DNA from 3 places in the Paenibacillus sp. KACC 21273 genome. Region 3 is predicted to be linked to each of the others. Evidence: predicted binding sites of a transcription regulator. Region 3 holds the regulator's gene; each other region holds the start of a gene.
What was found. Region 3 encodes Rex, which represses fermentation and respiration genes when NADH is low (regulators of the CRP and FNR family bind a similar motif). Its sites were predicted from a motif close to TTGTGAAATATTTCACAA; they were not measured.
Positions count from the first base shown of each region.

Region 1: the regulator Rex is predicted to act here: its motif matches at 3,804-3,821, upstream of nirB (nitrite reductase large subunit NirB).
Region 2: the regulator Rex is predicted to act here: its motif matches at 2,152-2,169, upstream of PQ460_RS02695 (formate/nitrite transporter family protein).

Region 1 is NZ_CP117876.1:4,463,253-4,470,849, reverse strand. It holds gene PQ460_RS19570 (histidine phosphatase family protein) at 1-452, shown strand, start outside; gene PQ460_RS19565 (hypothetical protein) at 537-752, shown strand; gene PQ460_RS19560 (SLOG family protein) at 1,080-1,712, shown strand; gene PQ460_RS19555 (2-thiouracil desulfurase family protein) at 1,752-2,225, shown strand; gene PQ460_RS19550 (cupin domain-containing protein) at 2,578-3,273, opposite strand; gene PQ460_RS19545 (cupin domain-containing protein) at 3,316-3,612, opposite strand; gene nirB (nitrite reductase large subunit NirB) at 3,952-6,372, shown strand; gene nirD (nitrite reductase small subunit NirD) at 6,388-6,714, shown strand; gene PQ460_RS19530 (alpha-keto acid decarboxylase family protein) at 6,937-7,597, shown strand, end outside.
Region 2 is NZ_CP117876.1:598,191-605,787, forward strand. It holds gene PQ460_RS02685 (pyridoxine/pyridoxamine 5'-phosphate oxidase) at 1-264, opposite strand, end outside; gene PQ460_RS02690 (FAD-dependent oxidoreductase) at 686-2,047, shown strand; gene PQ460_RS02695 (formate/nitrite transporter family protein) at 2,286-3,173, shown strand; gene PQ460_RS02700 (hypothetical protein) at 3,267-4,046, opposite strand; gene PQ460_RS02705 (GNAT family N-acetyltransferase) at 4,267-4,689, shown strand; gene PQ460_RS02710 (sensor histidine kinase) at 4,806-6,005, shown strand; gene PQ460_RS02715 (ATP-binding response regulator) at 6,067-7,272, opposite strand; gene PQ460_RS02720 (copper amine oxidase N-terminal domain-containing protein) at 7,510-7,597, opposite strand, start outside.
Region 3 is NZ_CP117876.1:2,030,107-2,037,703, forward strand. It holds gene PQ460_RS09235 (S-layer homology domain-containing protein) at 1-3, opposite strand, end outside; gene dinG (ATP-dependent DNA helicase DinG) at 457-3,351, shown strand; gene PQ460_RS09245 (redox-sensing transcriptional repressor Rex) at 3,348-3,995, shown strand; gene PQ460_RS09250 (amidohydrolase) at 3,988-5,295, shown strand; gene PQ460_RS09255 (cell wall elongation regulator TseB-like domain-containing protein) at 5,326-5,871, shown strand; gene PQ460_RS09260 (methyl-accepting chemotaxis protein) at 5,964-7,597, opposite strand, start outside.

The DNA of each region.
Region 1 (7,597 bases), 2.4 Mb from region 3:
TAGCTGATTTTTTAAACGATTTTTCGATCGATTATATTGTATCTAGCCCTTATGAACGAGCTTATCGCACGATCGAACCTCTTGCTAGTAGAAGATCATTATGCATTCATACAGATACTGATCTGCAAGAACGAGTATTGTCTCAAGAAAATCTACCCGATTGGTTAGAAAAGCTCAGATTAACATTTGATGATCTGGATCTGTGTTATACCGGTGGGGAATCGAGCCGGCAAGCGATGGATCGAGGGATAGCTGTACTTGATAAAGCGATACGTACTGATGCGAAGCAGATTGCAGTGGTCTCACATGGTAATTTGATCTCCCTATTGCTTAAATATTATGATGAGCAGATCCAATTTGAACACTGGCAAGCTTTGTCTAATCCTGATGTGTATCAATTGGTATTTGATGATGAATATCAGTTGATTCGTATGCAGCGGATCTGGCAATAAATGAAGGATTCGACAGCACCAAAAGATAAAGTATTCGTGGAGTTGAACCATCCCTTATGCTATGATGAGACTGAGGTGAACACAATGAGTACAGAACAAGAACACAATGAAGTAACAGAAGAATCCAAGCAAGCACAAAAAGTCAGCCAGGCTGAAGCAGCAAAACGTTTGTTGGCGATGAAAAAGCAAGCCAACCAACCAGGTAAAGGTTCTAATAATGGATTTGACGGCGGCGGTAAAAAGATGAAAAGCCAGATGACCAAAAAAGTAAATAACCAACGTAAGAAAATGGGAACCTAAGCACACATTTATACCAGTGCTACCCGATGAAATTACCAAAGACCGTATAACCAAAACAATCTTATCTCTTGAAGTAAACCTATTCAGTCGATACTGAGTAGGTTTATTTTTTTTATCTATTTTGTATATCTGTTTTATATGTAAGGTAGTTATCCGCATCATTGGAAATAGTGTGATACGAATCGTATTGTCACTACAGCCAGTTAATACTTCTAGTGATCGCTACAAACTACTGATTCTCCTATTTAAAAGGGATCGGTTTTTGCTTTATTTCGCTTCATGTTATGATGGAAGAAGAGCATGAACAGAAGCGGAGGACAGCAAGGCATGAAGAATTTACTGGTAACCGGTTATCGTGCGCACGAGCTGAATATTTTTGGACAAAAGCATGAAGGTATTCCTTTTATTCAGCAAGCATTACGTAGCAAATTAATTCCACTGATCGAAGAAGGATTGGAATGGGTGATTACACCGGGGCAGTATGGTGTAGATTTGTGGGCATGTGAAGTGGTGATTGCACTCAAAGAACAATATCCTCAATTACGCTTATCGATTATTTCAGCATTTGCCAATCCAGAAGAAAAGTGGAGTGAAGATAAAAAGACCTATTATGAAGAGATTTGTAAAGGGGTCGACTATTATGGTCTGGTGAGCAAGCAGCCCTATCAAGGGATCTGGCAATTTACTGCTCGGGATGATTTGTTATTTCGCAAAACAGATGGTATTTTGTTAGTTTATGATGAAGATGGAGGCGAGGGAAGCCCTCGATTTTTCAAAGAAAAAGCGTTAAAAAAACAGCAGTCTGATGGATATGTATATATCAGTATCAGTTCGGAAGATATTCAAAGTATCGCAGATGAACAGCAACTCGATCAGCAATTGGAAGAATCGTTTACAGAATCGCCGACTGATATGATCGATGCAACCAATCCGAATATTGATCCTTTTGAAGAGATTTGACCGATTCGGAAAAAAGTAGGTAAAAAGGAGGAGTGAAGCATGATTGGTATTAGCGCGTGTCTGACCGGTATTGCCTGTAGATATGATGGAAGAAGCAACCTCGTACGACCGTTAGATCAACTGATTCAGCAAGGCAAAGCAGTAGCTTTTTGTCCTGAAGTGTTAGGTGGTCTGACTACACCACGCGAACCAGCAGAGATTGTAGGGGGAACAGCCGAAGATGTGTGGTTAGGCAATGCCAAAGTGATCACAATTTCAGGCGAAGATGTAACCCAATCGTTTCAAGCAGGAGCCAAAAGAGCATTGGAGCAAGCGCAACAAGCGCAAATTACTGTTGCAGTGCTAAAAGCCAATAGTCCTTCGTGCGGAAGTCAGATGGTCTATGATGGTACATTTAGCGGTAATAAAATCATTGGTTCCGGTCTAACCGCAGCTCTTTTTCGCCAAAATAATATTCAAGTAGTCGATGAGCATACCTGTGATTTTTTGTTCGAAGAATATAAGCTACTGTAGTCTTGCTTCAGTAAAACAATATTAGATCACCAAAGATATGATGAACAAGCTTATCTTGTAATATAAAAAAGATCATGTTATACACTCTACGCTAGATACCATTATTGGATCTCTTCATGTAGGTTAGGGTGTATTCACATGATCTTTTTTATCAAAATAGTATACGTGCAGTCGCTCTCGGACAAATTAAATTGATCATTAGCTAGATATTCACTTTCAGTAAATATCCATAAGTGAATCTCAATATATGTTATCGATCAGCTTATTTCTATACACCGCATAAATATCCACATGTAAGGATCTATATGGTAGAAAATTGTAAATTGTAGAGGTAGAAAGCGATAATGATCGATTACTGTAAAGGAGCAGGAGCGATAAACCAGTGGCGTTGCGGCAATTGGTTTACCTGTTCACGATTGATTTCCAGATTCGTTGCTAGCACATCATCCGGTGTACTAGAGATCCATTTGGTCAGATCTATCGTCTCGTGTTGTCCATTGTTGAATCCGACTAAGATTCGGCAGACTTCTGTTCCATTATTGTAAATATAGTGCCCTGCACCTTCAGGTACATAACCCACATCGCCTGCTTCAAATTGATCTTCGATCAGTTCTCCTTTTCCTAAAAAAATAGCCATTCGTGCTGTGCCACTTATATAATATTGCCATTCATCGGTATTGGGATGCCAGTGCATTTCTCGTAAAGCGCCCGGTTGAATCTCGATAATAGCGCCTGTCATATTTGTAGAAATAGGGAATAGACGTGCCGAAGCTACCCGTTCTGTACCTCCACCAGGAACACGCTTAGGATCTTGAGCCATAAGTGGATAGCGATGCATACTGGTAAGCCCTGTTGTACTACGTTCTGTAGCATCCAGAGTCGAATCATCCGGTACAGGTCCAGAGGCGAAATAAGACTCTTGTGTCGGTAATTGCTGTGCTTCTGCAATCGAAATGCCCAAATTTTGAGCAACCAACTCGATAGGAGTCTGCGCAATAAAGTCTGTAATACTAAAGGTATGTTTTTCGGTAAACGTACCATTGTTCATAATCTGTATAATATGACATTCCTCTGTTCCAATCCCTTGAATCTAATGCCCATACCCTTTGGGAAAATACCATACATCTCCACTGTTAAAGTTATCTATGTACGTTGTGCCATCAGGATGCAAAACTGTTGTGCGACAACTTCCGCTGACTACATATCCCCATTCTGAAGCATTGGTGTGCCAGTGTAATTCTCTCAATGTGCCTGGAGCTAGTCGCAATGATACACCTGTCATTGCTGTAGATACAGGAAAGTCAGTCACCGAGACTTCGCGCATTGTACCACCGCTATGTTTATAAGCTGTTTGTTGTTCAAGCCTGTATTTGAATGTTTTTGTCATAATAACCCTCCATTGCTTATATGATTCATCTTCTTAGCTAATCTGTATTTTGTCATAGTCAGTTGAATGGTACATGGCACTATAAGCCTATCCTAGAAGTAAAATAAGTGTATTTTCTCACTAAAATGAACCATTCTAAGCACCAATTTGATAAAAAGTGTGTATTTTTGATATATGAATGTTCGAAAAGTTTGTGATTTTAATCACTACATCTCCTGTATAAGACCGATATACTGAATACAAACCAATAAATTTTAGATATTAAAGATTGTTTTATATATAACATACTCATGGCATAAACCACATACAGGTACGTATTCAAAAAAGGGGGATTTTGATATGACAACAACAAGAGAACGACTGATTCTAATCGGTAACGGGATGGCAGGGGTTGCCACGTTAGAACAAATTATCAAATTAGGCGGGCAATACGATATTACGGTATTCGGTAGCGAGCCACATCCAAACTACAATCGGATTATGTTGTCTTATGTACTGGAAGGTACGCAGACGATTGACGATATTATTTTGAATAGTCATGAATGGTATGAGCAAAATCAAATCACATTGCACACAGGTACAACAGTCACTCGGATTGATGCTGAGCAACAACTGATCTATACCGATAATGGCATGACAGTTCCTTATGACAAAGTGATTATCGCGACAGGATCACAATCGTTTATTTTGCCTATACCGGGTCATGATAAGCAAGGGGTTGTCGGTTTCCGTGATATTGCGGATTGTCATCAAATGATCGATGCCGCGGCACATTACCCGCAAGCCGCAGTGATTGGTGGAGGATTGTTAGGCTTAGAAGCAGCTAAAGGATTAGTTAGTCTAGGAATGGATGTTACTGTTGTTCATTTGATGGATGATCTGATGGAACGTCAACTCGATTCTGTAGCCGCATCGATGTTACGCAAAGAATTAGAACGTCAAGGAATCAAATTCCTGATGGGTACCCAGACTGTAGAGTTGCTAGGTGGAGAGCGAGTAGAACAATTATTGTTCAAAGATGGCACAACATTGCCTGCTCAATTCGTAGTGATGGCAGCCGGAATCAAGCCGAATATTGCTGTAGCTACACAAAGTGATATTAAGACAGGTCGGGGCATTATCGTTAATGACTATTTGCAGACATCGGTAGATCATATTTATGCGGTCGGTGAATGTGTACAACATAGAGAAAACTGTTATGGATTAGTTGCGCCTTTATTTGAACAAGGTATGATTTTGGCGAAGCATTTATGTGGTATCGATACCCAGCCGTATGAAGGTTCTATCGTATCAACCAAGCTCAAAATTTCAGGTGTCGATGTATTTTCCGCAGGCGTATTTATTGAAAATGAACACCAATCAGTCATTACAGCACGTGATGATTGGAAACGTACGTATAAAAAAATCATTTTAGAAGATCAGACAATTGTCGGTGCTGTTCTATTCGGTGATATTACAGATGCAGCTCCATTGCAAAAATTAATTCGTGATAGCGCACCGATGACGGATGAATTATATGCAGAATTGATGGGTACAGGCGGATGCGATCATAGCAAAAAGAAATCGTCGATCGATACGATGGCAGATAGCGAAATTGTCTGTGGTTGTAACGGTGTAACCAAGCTTGATATTGTAAGTGCTATTCAAGAAAAAGGATTAACTACTGTCGATGAGATCAAAGCATGTACAGGAGCTAGTCGTTCATGTGGTGGTTGTAAGCCGGTTGTAGAACAGATTCTACAGTATGTTTTAGGTGATGGAGCGACTATTGGAGCCAGTCAAGGAATGTGTAGCTGTACACCGCTTAGCCGTGATGAAGTCGTAGCAGGTATCCAAGCAAAAGGACTCAAAACGATCAAAGAAGTCATGAATGTACTGGAGTGGAAACAACCAGAAGGCTGTTCAAAATGTCGTCCTGCGATCAACTACTATCTAGGTATGCTTGATCCAGAACAATATCAAGATGAGAAATCGTCCCGTTTTGTCAATGAACGGATGAACGCTAATATTCAAAAAGACGGTACGTATACAGTGGTTCCTCGTATGTATGGCGGAGTCACTACACCGGAAGAGTTAAAACGCATCGCTGATGTATCGGTCAAATACAATGTACAAGCAGTGAAAATGACCGGAGGACAACGGATCGACTTGATCGGTGTAGTCAAAGAAGATTTGCCTAAAGTGTGGGAAGAATTAGATATGCCTTCTGGTTATGCATATGCCAAATCATTACGAACAGTCAAAACATGTGTAGGCGCTCAATATTGCCGCTTTGGTACACAGGATTCGATGGGCATGGGAGCAGATCTAGAACGTCGTTTTGAACGCTTGGATTTCCCTGCCAAATTCAAAATGGCAGTTAACGGTTGTCCTCGTAACTGTGCAGAATCATGTACCAAAGATATCGGTATTGTCGGCAATGATGGGGGCTGGGAAATCTTTATCGGGGGTAACGGAGGAATCAAAGCTCGTCTGGCAGATTCGTTATGCAAAGTCAAAACGGATCAAGAATTGATCGATCTATGCGGAGCGATTATTCAGTATTACCGCGAAACAGGTAAATATTTAGAAAGAACATCTGAATGGGTAGAGCGTATCGGCTTACCTACTATCTATGAAGCTGTAGTGAACAATGTAGAGAATCGTCAGCAATTAATCGAACGTGTGAATCTTGCGCTTGCTCAGGTGGAAGATCCGTGGCAAAAAGTGATTAACGATACTGCTACTCGTGAAGCTCTTTTTCATAAAATGGAAGTCTAAAGGAGAAAAAGTATAATGAATACTACGCACACATTTTATCCAATCGGCTCAATCGATCAATTTTTGCCACAGATCGGACGAGTTGTACAATTGCAACAGGTAGAGCTGGCAATTTTCCGTACCTCGAATGAAGAAGTATTTGCCCTTGAAAATAAAAGCCCTCATCCCAAAGGTGGGCCGATTGCAGAAGGAATCGTATCCGGGCATATTTTGTATGATCCGCTGTATGATTGGCAGATTGATCTACGAACAGGAAGTGTACAAGCACCGGACGAAGGACAGGTAACAGTATTTCCTACCAAAGTAGAAGCAGGCAAAGTATGGGTGCAGTACTACTATTAATGCGGTCATCAGCATATGAGTAACAAAAGAAGCCTCTAGCATATAGAGGCTTCTTTTTGGTGTCTTATTATAGGAAAAAAGAGAACTATCCAAAGAAATTATCAGAAAATGGAAGTCATTTTTTCAGAATAGGGTAATGTCTTTAGAGCAAGACTTAGAATATGACCAAAGTACAACGGTAAATTATGCGTAATCAATAGCAATACACAGGAGGAAAATATAATGTCAGTAACCAATATTACGTTAGGTCAATATATGTTAGATTGTCTCAAGCGCGAAGGATTAACCGAAGTGTTCGGTATCCCTGGTGACTATAATTTTACTTTGTTAGATACGTTAGAAGAGTACGATGGGCTTGAATTTATCACCGGACGCAATGAGCTAAATGCTGGATATGCCGCAGATAGTTACGCTAGAATCAAAGGTCTATCTGCACTGATTACTACATTCGGTGTAGGAGAAATGAGCGCATGTAATGCTATTGCTGGTGCTTACAGCGAAAGTGTACCAATTATTCATATTGTAGGTGCTCCCAAATCTCAAGCACAACAAGATCATCAATTGATGCATCATAGTTTACTGGATGGCAATTACGATGTGTTCCGTCAAGCGTATGAGCCGATTACAGCGTATAATGCAGTGATCACACCAGAGAATGCAATGATCGAGATACCTCAAGCTATTCATACTGCGAAAACAACCAAGAAGCCGGTCTATCTAGTAGTTGCTTTGGATCATGTGTTAGAACCGATTACAACGCATATTGAGCCTTCTTTTCAAACATCGACTCATTCCAATTCACTTCAAGCAGCCATAAAGCATGCAGAGCAGTTAATCCAATCCTCTAACAATGGTGTTTTATTATCTGATAGCCCTGTTCTTC
Region 2 (7,597 bases), 1.4 Mb from region 3:
CTGACTTTCCAATCCAGTAGCAAAATAAAAAGAATCGTCTTTAGCTTCTTTAATAATCAATACACGTGCATCTGGAAAACCATCCGAATCGACAGTAGAAATAGTCATCGCATGCGGTTCTTTAACCTTCATTTCAATAGCTAATTTCATCCAATCTAAAAAGAGATCTGTCGGACGATCCGGTAGAGATTGAGTATCCCATGTAGGGAAAGGGCCAGATAAAGCTTTCAAACCACGCAAGATATTGCTTGATTGTGCACTCATATTACTAACCACCTCTATATCTAATTTGTTCTCACTATAACATAACCAATGTATAGCAAATAAACCCGATAATCAAAAATGATGCACTAGAAACATATCTGTATATAACTTTATAAAACTTTGTAAAAATATGAACAAATTGCGAACTTATCGTAAACCTCTTGTAATGTGATAAAAATCACAATATAATAGCAATACAAGGTGAATTAATTCACAACTTAAACAAAACGAAAAAAGACCATATTAAAAAATAGAACAGTCAGCTAGAAGATGGACAGATAGAGAAACCACACACTTCTCTTACTCCTAACATCTTAATTCACCTGAATGTGACTTGTCGGATAGTTAGCACAGACTGTACACCATTGGATAAGAAGAATTTACAATAATAAAAATACAGATTTATCAGGAGGAAGAAACCATGAAAGTAGCTGTTATAGGATGTACTCACGCAGGAACTGCCGCTGTTGTTAATACCGCTAAATTATACCCGGATGCTGAGATCACTGTGTATGAACGTAACGATAATATCTCATTTCTATCTTGCGGGATCGCGTTATATGTAGGTGGCGTTGTTAATGATCCAGACGGATTATTTTACTCTTCTCCAGATCAATTAGCTGCTCTAGGAGTAACCACTAAAATGTTGCATGAAGTGACAGCGATAGATACAGATAACAAAACATTGAAAGCTCGTGACCTGACTACAGGTATCGAACTTACAGATACGTATGACAAATTAATTATGACTACTGGTTCTTGGCCGATCGTTCCTAAATTTGAAGGGATCGAACTGGATAACATTTTACTTTGCAAAAACTATAACCACTCGAATACGATTATCGAAAAAGCACAACATGCTAAAAATATCGTTGTTGTCGGTGCAGGTTATATCGGTGTTGAACTGGTAGAAGCATTCCAAATGAATGGTAAACAAGTTACTTTGATCGATGCTGAAGAACGTATTTTGAGCAAATATCTTGACCCTGAATTTACAGATCGTACCGAAGAGTCTTTGCAAGAACATGGCATTGAATTTGCGCTATCTGAGAAAGTGGTAAAATTCACAGGTGAAGATGGTAAAGTCACAACAGTCGTTACTGACAAAGCGACACATCAAGCAGATATGGTGATCTTATGTATCGGATTCCGTCCGAATACTGAATTGCTTAAAGGACAAGTCGATATGTTAGTCAATGGTGCAATCTTGGTCGATAAATATATGCAAACAAGCAAAAAAGATGTATTCGCTGCGGGAGATAGCTGTGCGATCTTCTACAATCCAACAGGCAAACACGCCTATATTCCTTTAGCTACCAATGCAGTACGTATGGGTACACTGGTTGCTCGTAATCTAGTGCAACCGACCAATGAATATATGGGAACCCAAGGAACATCTGGTATCAAAATTTACGAAGATAATATTGCTGGTACAGGGATGACCGAGACAGCCGCTCGTGAAGCAGGCTTGAATGTAGAAACAAGCACCATGCACGATCACTACCGTCCAGAATTTATGCCGACACATGAGACAGTGACCTTGAAAGTGGTCTTTGAAAAAGAAACACGCCGTATCTTAGGTGCACAATTAATGTCTAAAGTTGACTTAACTCAATCGATCAATACGATCTCTGTCTGTATCCAAAACCAAATGACAGTTGATCAATTAGCCTTTATCGACTTCTTCTTCCAACCACATTACAACAAACCGTGGAACTACTTGAATACAGTAGGGTTGCAAGCATTAGCACCAATTCAGACGCAACAAGAAGTTCACGCTTAATTAAATAAGAACAAAGTAAATGTGTATCATGGCAAGCTCCTATTTATCATTATAAAAGTCTACCCCTAAACAAAGCCTGTACAGTTCCCCCACTGTGCAGGCTTTTGTGCTTAATTTCACAAAAATTTTGATAAAGTGATATTTGTTACTTTTTTCACAAAGTAGTTGTATTAAAATTGAAATATGAAAAGGTAATTTAATTATGCGGAAATAGATGCTTATAAGGGGGATGCAACACATGGCTTATTACAAACCACAACAGATTGCAATGAATACGATTGAGACTGGAATTATCAAAGCCAAGTCGACATGGATACAGATGTTAGTACTTGGCTTTTTGGGTGGGGCTTTTATTGCATTAGGATTTTTGTTAGATATTCGAGTGATCGCCAATACACCTGAATCCTGGGGAAGCTTTGCTAACTTTATCGGGGCGGCATTGTTCCCTGTAGGATTGATTCTGGTACTTGTGGCTGGTGGAGAATTGTTAACCGGTAATATGATGGCTGTTCCATTAGCACGGATGGCGAAGCGGATCAGTACGATAGAAGTTGCCCGTAATTTACTAGCTATCACAGTAGCCAATCTATTAGGTGCTTTATTTGTCGCTTACTTCTTCGGGCATGTAGTAGGGTTAACCGAGACAGGTCCTTACTTAACCAAAACGGTAGAAATGGCAGGGCACAAGTTAGAAGGAAGCTTTGCACAAATGTTCTTATCCGGGATCGGTTGTAACTGGTTGGTGGCTCTGGCGGTCTGGTTATCCTATAGCGCAGATAGTATCAGTGGTAAAATACTCGGAATTTGGTTCCCAACGATGGCATTTGTCGCTATCGGATTTCAGCACGTTGTCGCTAATATGTTTTTGATTCCAGCCGCAATCTTTGCAGGGTATTATTCTTGGGATATGTATTTTATGAACTTTATTCCGGTATGGCTAGGTAATCTAACCGGTGGAGCAGTGTTCGTAGCAGGAATTTATTTCACAGCCTATATCAAAAAAGAAAATCAACTAACACCTGCCGGTTCAGGACATGCTCAACATAACGAATCTACTGTTTCAACGATGCCAGCAGTATCGGCTACATCAGCATTACCTTTACAACATAGCGATCAAGCTCATTAATAGTCATGAAAGTAAAGGTCTTCCTATAACGGAAGACCTTTTTTTGATTTTCAAATATTAAATTTACTCATACAAAATCTTAAATGAAAAACTTCATTTTTTATTAAAATAAAATACAATAAAACCTAATAGAAAAATAGAAGTAACCACGATCACTGGTTTGATTCTCAAGGAACTTTCATTGTTTATAGGTAGATTTGTGACTCCTCCACCTGAAACTGGTTCATTAGATATAGCAGCTATTTTTGATCTTTGTTCTTGCGATGAAATAATCTTTGCAATAAACTCCTCAGAGTTAAAGACATCAAAAGCATTCATATTATTAAGCATACTATCTTTTAAAAGAGCTACTTTTTCTACGGTATCTTTTTTAGTAACTAGTGCAACGATCTGATTAGCTCCATCGTACAAAACTTTACTATCTTTATTATAACCAATTAAGCTTTTAGCTTTTTTAATTTGATTAGCAAAATCAGTATCTGTAGAAAATTGAGTAATTTCATTATAATCAGGTGCACGATCTGCAAAAGCAATAGCCTTGCTTCTATTATTACTTTCAATTACAAATAAATATCCATTAAATTGTAAAAAATTATCTAATGACGATGATTTATTATAAACATCATTTTTCACATGGTTAGCCGTATTAATCATATAGACAGAATATCCATCACCTAATTCTGTCTTTTGGTCTGTTCCCTTATTTACGATACTATTGTTTTTAGAGTTTTTTATAAGTATATCTAGCTCAGTCTTTTGATTTTTTAAATCCTCTTTAATAGCTCCTTCGATGCTAGAAGGTATTGAAGACGCAAATGCTGATATAGGTATTAACAACAAAATCATTGTTAATAATATAGCTTTCTTAAACATGTATGTTCCTCCTCTTTTATTTATTTTACATATATTGAATCTATGGATCTGTCCCAATGGAAAAAAGAGTTATTTACAAAAACGTTATAAAGGTTCTTTATAATATGTTTATTATAAGTCGATTGTTTTAAATACATAATTAGAAAAATTACTGTATACTTACACTTTTAACGAATATAATCTAAGATTTGTTCCACTACAATCTCCGAAAGAGCAGGTGATGTTTTTGCATATTCAAGAATTATCCCTAGATCACAATGTACCGCAGATTGGAGTATTTTTAGATCAGCACAATATGAATAATGATCTTCATATCCCTGATTATGAAAGTATTTCTTTCTCACTGGCTGCTTATGAAGGGGAACAATACATCGGTGGAGTGACAGGGGCTATGGCATGGGGGTTACTCTATATTCGATATCTGGCGGTTGATCCTGCACATAGAGGTCAGGGCGTTGGAGCGAAGTTGTTACAAGCGATTGAAGATCAAGCAAGACAACAGGGCGCTACCATAAGTGAATTGACGACGATGAGCTGGCAAGCTCCGCATTTTTATATGAAATATGGATATGTGATCTTTGGAGAAATAAAAGATATTCCGATCAAAGGACAATCGAAAATATACTTGCAAAAATATTTATAAATAAGTATTACAAATGGAAAAATATTATATATTTATAAATATGTAATATATTAAGGTTGATATTGGGTAATAGAGAGAGAACGTGAATCTCATACTGATTGATCAGGAGCGTAAAAATGAATAACCGGAGCAAGTGGAGTATACGTTACCAGGAATTAGAAGTTGAAAATATTCATTTGAAATCTTTAATAGATGAACATCTTGAATATCGCAACCTTGCTGAACAAACGTTACGACACAATGCTGAATTTCTTGCGATGTTGAGTCATGAGATTCGCACGTCGATGAATGCTATTTTGTCATTGACTGCACTACTCGAACAGACTTCGGTCAATACAGAACAGCGCTATTATTTGGATTTAATGAATACTAGCAATGTCACATTAGTGGCGTTAGTGAACAATATATTGGATTTGAGTAAAATGGAAGCAGGTAAGATGCAACTGGATAATGATCCTTTTGATCTGATTAATGTTATAGAAGATTTGCTCTATTCTGTTTCTCCGCGTGCTTTTCAAAAAGAGGTTGAAGTGATTCTTGCTATTGAATCGGAGATTCCTTTATTTGTGATGGGGGATGCGCTTAAAGTAAGACAAATGATTATGAATCTGGTGCAAAATTCGATTAAATTCACACATAAAGGCGAGATACAGATATCATTACTAATGCTTGAATCTGCTGTAGAACTGGCTTCAGTACAAATCATTATTCGTGATACAGGGATTGGAATGTCGGCAAAACAGCTATCTCATCTTTTTCATAATTATAGTCAGGTTCATGAGTCGGATGATCATCATTACGGCGGAACAGGGTTAGGATTAGCTATTACAAAGCAGTTGATTGAATTAATGAATGGAAAGATCGAAGTGAAAAGTGAAGTCGATATAGGAACAGAGATAAGTATCGTATTCAATTTTAAAAAATATATGGAGGTGCCTGCCATCCCCTTCAAAAAAGATCTATTATCACTGATGAATGTGATGGTACTGGATCAAAATAAAACCAGTAGTCAATTAATCTGTAATCTACTGATAGAATGGGGAGCTAGCGTAACATATCGATTGGAAATGAATGAGGAATTTTTTGAAGACATTCAAGAGAGTATGTATGACCTGATTCTAATCGATCTGCGTACGATCAACCCACATTTGTGGGAACGCGAAAAAGCAAATTTGAAAAAACAACCATTGGCTGTATTGGCTCCTCTGGGCGATAAAGTGGAAGGTGAATTTAAAGATATGTTTAAAGCGGTCATCACTAAGCCTATTCGCAAGCTTCACTTACTCAATGGTGTATTAGCTGTAGAGATCGATTAACATTAAAAAACTGCTGTACGATTCATATTGACTGAATACGTATAGCAGTTTTTTTGTACTTTTATTTTTTGGCTTTCGCAAGAATCGTATTTAACAAATGTAGTTTACGGATCGGTTTGGTAATAATCGTCTGAAATAACGCTCTAAATTCACCTTCTATTTTGTTGCCAAGTGGGGCAAGCAAAAATAGCGGTTTATCTTGTAACATCTCTTGGTGATGTTCCCACGCTTCCATATCAATACTATCCAGATCCAGTAGACAGACATCGAAATGTTCATGTTGAATCGTATTAAAAAACACATCGTTCATTTCTGAGATCACACTAACATCTGCGCCCCAATCAGACAACATCATCGAAATTAACTCCAGGCTAGTTGTATTATTGTCTATTAACAAGATGCGTACATCTTTAAGTACATCCTTTTCAAAAGGAATAGAAGGCAGGTCAGTATATCGTTCAAATTCAATACTGACACTAAATTCAGAACCGACATCTTTTTTGCTAGTGACTTCCACTGTACCTTTCATCAATTCGACAAGGCTTTTGGTAATCGCAAGCCCTAGCCCTGTACCTCCGTATTGATGATGTTCGTTATGATGAACCTGTACATAATTTTCAAATAATTGCGCTATTTGCTCCTCAGACATCCCAATCCCTGTATCACGAATAGAAATTTTAACAGTAAGATTTTGCTCATCTTCTACCGGAGAAAGCAATAATAGCGATACCAGTATTTCACCTTCGTGTGTGAATTTAACTGCATTTTGTAATAAATTCATAATCACTTGCCTGATTTTGAGTGCATCCCCGATCACAAACAAAGGAATATCTGACTCAATATCAAGAATCACTTCTACATTGTTTTTGAACGCTTTGGGAGATAGGGCATAGACCAGATCTTCAATCGTATTTATCAAGTCAAAAGGATGTTTTTCGATCATCATATGACCGGATTCTAATTTACTGATATCTAGCAAATTATCGACAAGAGCCATTAGTGCATCACTACTGGATTCCAAAATATTAACATAATGTTGTTGATCTTCTTCTAAGGTAGTTTGTTTTAATAAATCGGTCATGGTGACAATGCCGTTCATAGGTGTTCTGATTTCATGACTAAGCATAGCGATAAATTCTGTTTTTTGTTGTAACGCTTGCTCCGAAAGAACGATCACTTGTTGCTGATTATACGATTGCAAACGTAACTTGATGACTTCTAATTCTAATTCTCGTTGTTGTTTAATCGTTTCTATTGTGTCTTTCATACGCAACACCTCGATTGGCTTAGATTCATAATAGAATCGAAATATAGTCTTATCTATTTTATCATCTGTTATATACGTTATTGTTAACTAATTTATTATAAACTAATTTAACCAATCCTATCCATATTTGAAAAAAAAGACAATGAGTCGAAAAAAGGCACTCTAGTCAGAATCAACAAGAGTGCCTTTTATAAGAGTAGACTATTTTATACGAAAGGTATAAAAGGGAAGCAGTAATTACATTGATTTCGTTAATGTAATTTCACCAGTAGATTTATTCCATTTAACATCCCAACCTAGCAATTCAGTGATAGAGCGTAAAGGA
Region 3 (7,597 bases):
CATTTTACTTAAATTCCCTCCATTTATAATTATATTGAAATCCTTTACTAATATAACAGATGCTACTCAATATGGGTAAATTAAAATTTACACAATTTAAAGCTGTATGATATTTTATGTAACTCTATATCTATTCCTCATTTCCTGCTACTTTCTAAATAGTTATTCAACATTATGCTTATCTACCTACAACAGAGGAGAGGAGAAAATCGTTCTGAAAGAGCGAAGCGCTCGCCTTTGTAAACGAATCCTGATTGCGAAGCAGTCATTCAAAGGATTCATTTGCAACAAGCGACGACAAGAACGATTTTCTCCACGCAGCGCCTCCCATAAAAAAGCTGAAATTTGAATAACTCCCCACCCTTTGATTTTCAAAACGGTCTTCTTCTGGTATGCTGATAGGTGAACATTTCGACATCAGGTTGAGACGACAGCAAGGAGAGGATTTAGACATCCATGAAATTTGCCGTACTGGATTTTGAGACCACAGGTACTCAGTCCACCGATGATATTATTCAAGTTGGGCTTGCCATTATAGATCATGATTTAAGTATTTCTACTGTATATTCTTCTATGGTGAAGCCGGGAGTGCCGATTCCTCCTTTTATAGAAGGTTTAACAGGAATTAAAAATGAAGATGTAGAGAACGCTCCAGAGTTAGACGATGTTATTTTGGAGATGATTCCTCTATTAGAAGATGCTGTGCTTGTCGGGCACAATGTCGGTTTTGATTTAGGATTTTTGCAACGCGCTTTGGATCAGACTGGATATTTGGCATTTACAGGTCGAGTGCTGGATACGATGGATCTGTTACGTATCTTTTTCCCGAATCTATCGAGCTACCAGTTAAGCATGGTAAGTAAAGACTTGGGATTCGTTCATGATCGTCCTCATCAAGCAGATAGTGATGCGTTAGCGACTGCTCATGTATTTCTAAAGTGCTTGGAAGAGTTAAATGATCTACCATTAATTACAGTCCAGCGTTTATCTGAATTATTTGATAATCAGGATAGTGATCTCGGTTGGTATTTTGATGGCGTGCGGATGGAGAAAGAAGCACAGCCGATTCAAGATTTGGACGAACATCGCTTTTTCCGTCAATTGGCGTTAAAAGTAGGCGATTGGAATGAAATTTTGCCGGCTCATGAAGAGCGAGGTAATATGCCACTTGCAGATGTTTCATTTGATGAATTTTTAGAGCAAGTGAAACAAAACTTACGTAATCTGCTTCCTAACTATGAAGAACGGGAACCGCAGAATCGTATGTTTGAAGAAGTGATCAAAGCGATGACCGATGATAAGCATCTATTGATCGAAGCAGGAACAGGAACAGGCAAATCGCTAGGGTACTTATTACCTTCGATTTATCATAGTGTCAAAGAAAACGATCGTGTCATGGTAAGTACGCATACGATTAACTTGCAAGAACAGTTGCGAGAACGCGATATTCCATTATTGACTCAAGTTGTTCCATTTGCATTTCGTGCTGCCGTATTCAAAGGACGCCAGCATTATTTGTGTCTGCGCAAATTTGAGCATAAAATAAATACAAAAGAATTTCAAAGCCCTAAAGAAGATGTATTGATTGCAGCTCAAATGATTGTCTGGTTAAATGCGACAGAAACTGGCGATGATGAAGAACTCAATATGGGTAATCGTGGTGCTGACTTCTGGGAAACGGTAGCCAGTGATACCGATTCTTGTCTGGGTCGTGCATGTCCATGGTTCCGCAAATGTTTTTACCATCGTGCGAAGCATGAAGCAGGTACAGCAGATGTAGTCATTACCAATCACTCGAAATTATTTACCGATGTCAAAGCAGGGCATCAATTGTTACCTGCTTATGATCGCTTGGTTATTGATGAAGCACATCATCTAGAAGATGTTGCAGGTAAGCACTTGGGTATGCATATGAAATATTTCACATTGGTTCATCCACTGTTAAGATTGTTCAAAGACAGCAAAAATGGTCAGTTAGCGATTTTGCGTCAACAATTAGGTTCTTCTGGCAATGAACGTGGTATGGATTGGGCGATAGCGATTGATAATCTATATCCTGAAATTGTAGATGTCAAAGAAAACTGGGATAAATTAAGTGAGTTACTATTTGCTTTGTTACCTCAGCGTAGTGATGCCGCTCCTGGTGAAGCCGGGCAGTTCACGCTTCGACTTTTACCGGAAAAGCAACCGACCGAATGGAATGTGATTACAGAGCTTGAGAATCAGATTCATATCGGCCTTAGTCAGTTGATTCGTAAAGGCGAGCAAGTGATGAATCAGATCAAAGACAGCGATGAGCAGTTAGGCACAGATAGTCTGGTAACAGATGTGTCGGGTCTATTCAAAGACTTAACAGTGGTACGAGATGATCTGCGTCAATTTGTGAAGCTGGAAAGTACAGATACAGTCTACTGGTATGAAGCTAATGGGAATTACCGTAGCAAGTCTTTACAGATGTATGCTGTACCGGTTGATGTGAGCAAGCAATTGAAAGAGTACTTTTTTGATAAAAAGAAAAGTATTATTTTGACATCAGCTACTTTATCAATAGAAAAGAAATTTCAATATATGATTGAACAGTTAGGGCTTGTAGAAGCGGAAAAAGAAGGTCGATTGATGACTGAACAGTTATCTTCACCTTTCAATTATCGTGAGCAATCGCTGTTGTTAATTCCGCGCGATTTTCCAAGTGTCAAAGGCAGTGTTGGTGATGCGTTCTTTGTAGATACGTTAGCGAACTCATTAGCGGAGACTGCCAAAGCGACCAATGGACGAATGATGGTGTTATTTACCTCTTATCGGATGCTCAAGCAGGTGTATGAGCCATTGAAAGAGAAGTTATCACATAGCGATATTGCAGTATTTGGACAAGGGGTCGATGGAGGAAGTCGTACCAAGCTCACTCGAAGATTCCAAGAGCGTTCCGCTTCGGTGTTACTGGGTACAAGTAGCTTCTGGGAAGGGGTCGATATTCCAGGCGAAGCGTTAACCTGTCTGGCGATCGTACGTTTACCTTTTCAACCGCCTAATCATCCACTGCTTGAAGCCAAAAGTGAACGGCTGAAAAAAGAAAAGAAAAATCCATTTATGAAATTATCTGTACCGCAAGCAGTTATCCGTTTCAAACAAGGTTTTGGTAGATTAGTACGGACATCTAGTGATCGGGGAATCGTTATTGTCTATGACACTCGTGTGATCGAGTCCTATTATGGCAAGCATTTTCTATATTCATTGCCCGGTCCCAAAATGGAACATATGCCGACAGAGCAGATGGTACCCCGTATTACAGAATGGCTTAGCCAGGCCGAACCTGAAAAGGAAACTGTAAATCAAGAGGGGGAGCAAGCATGAAATCCGACAAAATATCAGAAGCAGTCGTGCGAAGACTACCTGTATACCTTAGATATCTGAACGAACTTCACACACGTGAAGTTCCTACAGTGTCTTCGCAAGAACTGGGACAAAAATTAGACTTGAATCCAGCACAAATTCGCAAAGATTTAGCTTATTTTGGAGATTTTGGACGTAAAGGGATCGGTTATGATGTATCGTATTTGATTGAGAAAATACGTCATATTTTAAAATTAGATCAACAAATCAATGTGGCACTTGTAGGCGCTGGTAATCTAGGGCATGCCCTTTCTAACTATAATATGTATCTAAAAGAAACAATGAAAATCGTAGCTGTGTTTGATTCCAACGATTCGAAAGTAGGCTCTTTAATCAATACATTAGTCGTACAGCCTATTGATGAACTTGGAATTACAGTCAAAGCGAGAAGTATTCGTATCGGAATTGTTACAGTGCCTAATGTTGAAGCACAGCGTGTAGCAGATCAGTTAATTGAAGCAGGGGTCGAGGCTATTTTGAACTTTGCACCGATTATTTTGAAAGCTCCACCGCATATTCGTGTGCATACTGCTGATTTTACAACGGATTTATTAAGCCTTGCCTATTATCTGGAAGATGGAAAGGAACATGAAACTAATGAATAACACCTCGAACAAATGGGTCATCAAAAACGGTATGTTTGCTGTAATGAGCGAAGAGAAATCAATGCTTTTTGGACATATGGTGATTGAAGATGGATGGATTACGTATCTTGGAGAAGAAGAACCTGTGATCGAAGAAGACACAACCGTAGTGGATGGCAATCATTTGTTCTTTATTCCGGGTCTAGTCAACAGTCATGGTCATGCAGCGATGTCGTTGTTACGTGGATATGGAGATGATCTTGCTCTACAAGTATGGTTACAAGAAAAAATGTGGCCGATGGAAGCGAAATTTACAAGTGACGATGTGTACTGGGGAACTGCTCTGTCTGTATTAGAAATGTTAAAAGGCGGTACAACTACATTCCTCGATATGTATGATCGCTCAGAACGTGTAGCCGAAGTGGTAGAACAATCGGGTATGCGTGCAGTATTGATGCGTGGTGTAATCGGCTTGTGTTCAGAAGAAGAACAAAAGCAAAAGCTAAAACAATCAATCGACTTTGCACGTGATTGGCATGGTCAAGCGAATGGACGTATTACAACGATGATGTCTCCACATGCACCGTATACTTGTCCACCTGCATACATCGAACAATTTGTACAAGCAGCTCATGATTTGGATTTGCCGCTGCATACACATATGTCTGAGACACTAGCAGAAGTTCAATTAAACGTTACAGATTATGGATTACGTCCTGTAGCTCATTTGGAGAAATTAGGATTTTTCACTCGTCCAGCATTGTTAGCGCATGCTGTTCATTTGAATGATGAAGAGATCGAAGTGCTTGCTGAGAATAAAGTAGCGATTTCTCATAACCCGGGTAGTAACCTCAAATTAGCAAGTGGTGTAGCACGTGTACCTGATCTGTTGCGTGCAGGCGTTGTTGTGTCTTTGGGAACAGATGGCCCGGCAAGTAATAACAATCTGGATATGTTTGAAGAAATGCGTTTGGCTGCTCTTATTCATAAAGGAGTATCCGGCGATCCAACAGCTGTGCCTGCATTAGAAGCATTGAAAATGGGTACTGAATACGGTGCAAGATCTGTATTTTTGAATGATGTAGGTACATTCGCTGTAGGAATGAAAGCTGATATTACAGCACTTAATGTAGATCAACCGCATTTCTTACCACGTACTGATTTTATTTCACATACAATCTATTCTGCATCTGCTAAAGATGTATTGCATGTCTGGGTAGACGGTAAGCAATTGATCAAAGACGGTATATCATTAACATTGGATGAAGAAAAAATTCGTCATGAAGCCCAAAGTGCTTTTGAAGGTTTGCTTAAACGCTAACTGGAAGTCGACAGGAAAGGATGGCGTGTTTTGCGAAATTTGGGAAGTGGCAAGTGGATTGCAATCATTATCGTTGTAGTAGGATTGCTGATTTTAGGTGTAAATCAATTTTATGTGCATGTAATGGCAAAGCCATGGAGTAAAGAACAACTGGCTATTAACAGCGCACAGGAAAAAGCGGATATTGTATCTGTGACGCGTACGTTCAATTCCGTCTGGACAGATAGTTCAACGTATTGGGTTGTAGAAGGTAAAAATACAGCACAAGAAGATCTAATGGTCTGGGTCAAATTTAATATAGACGGTTCGGTAGCAGAAGGAGCTAATGCAGTGCATGTTGAGAAAACAGCAGGTACAGTATCCTATCAAGCCGCCACCGATCTTTTGCAAAAAGATTTGCCTGGAGCAGAAGCTGTACGAATTGTACCTGGCTCATATAATGGAAAATATGCATGGCAAGTTTTTGCCAAACTGAATGAACGTTATTATTATCTTTTCTACAATTTCCGTGATGGAACCAAATTAGGTGGACCTATGGAATTGCCTGCAACTTTAAAAGGAACAGGGCAAGAATAACATCATCAAGCTCAAACCATATAAAAAAGCATGATCTAAGGAATTCATATACTGAATCCAAAGATCATGCTTTTTTGTTAATTAAGCATAGATTATAAACGGAATTGCAGTACCGTATTTTGTAATTTCTCAGCCATAGAATGAAGTGTAGCGGTATGAGCTGTACTTTCTTCCAAGAAAGCTAATTGTTCTTCTGTAGCTGCACTTACGCTTTCAGTGTTAGAAGCAACATGATCGGTCAAGCTTGAGATATTTTCCATAGATTTGACAATCTTCTGTGAATGTTCCGATAAATGATGGATAGAATCAGTCACTTCTTTAATTTCAGAAGTGGTATGATCGGTTAGAGATTTAATGGTATTAAACAAATTACCTACAGAATGAGCCGCAGCAATACCTTGACTTACTTCTTTAACCATGTTTTCCACCGATTTGGTAGCACCTTTTGTTTCACTTTGAATAGCATTGACAAGTGCTCTCACCCGATCTACGGATTCATTGGTTTCGTTAGAAAGTTTACGGATTTCGGAAGTAACTACAGCAAATCCACGTCCGTGTTCACCTGCACGTGCAGCTTCAATTGCTGCATTGAGAGAAAGAAGACCCGTCTGAGCTGCAATCGAAGAAATTGCATTATTGATTTCTTCAATTTCTCCAGAGCGTTTGTTTAACGAAGAAATAATCACTTCCAATTTACTCATACGTTGATGAATTTGATCCATTTGGTTCATAACATGTACTATTTCTTGATTACCGAGTAGCGCTTGACTTTGTGCTTGTTGCGCAACGCTCATCGCTTGCTGGCTACTTTGATCAATCTGCTGAATATCCTTATTAACATCATAGACAGTTTGTAATCCACCTTCTACAATTTTAACTTGATCCTGTGTACTGCTAGATAGATCAGACATAATGTCTGCAACGTGTTCAGCAGCTTTACCTGTTTCAGACGTACCACTAGCAACATCTTTAGAAATTGTAATAACCTGTGAAGCATTATCATTAATTTCATGAACAAGATGACGCAAGTTATTTTTCATACTATTAAAGGAAATAGCTAACTCCCCTAATTCATCTTTTTGCTTAACATTTACATCTTCAATATTGAGATCCCCTGTAGAAATAGATTTGGCTGCTTTACTTAATTTTTGTAATGGTTTGGAGATAAGACGTGAAATAAAGATGCCAATAATAATCGCTAATGCGAAGTTAATGATGCTGATTGCGATAGCTAGCTGGCGAACATGTGCTATTTTTTGTGTATTTTCATCTTTGGCAGCCGTCATCAAAGCATCTTGTTGATCCGAAAATTGTTGAGCAAACTTAACAATAATACTTCCTACAGGAATAACACTGGTAATCACATCAAGATAAGATTGATCCACTTGAGCAGGAGGCAGGTTGAACAGTTCTTGGGCGTGGGTTTTGTAATACTCGTTCATTTTCAGCATATAATCTAATTGAGCGGTATCTTCTTTGGAGACGACTAAGCTTTTCATCTCATTCAAAAGTTTGGTCGTCTGATCATTCGTACTTAATAATTGAGAACCATAGTACGAATCGCGACTCAGCATATAGGTCTGCATATATCCATTTTGAGTAGTAGCATAAAATTTTAAATTATCTGCTTGTGATTTTAGAGTGACATAACGATCCAAAATTGTACTCATCGATTGCTGAATTTGTTGAAGAGACATAATATAGATCACTCCCGCACAGCCAGCAA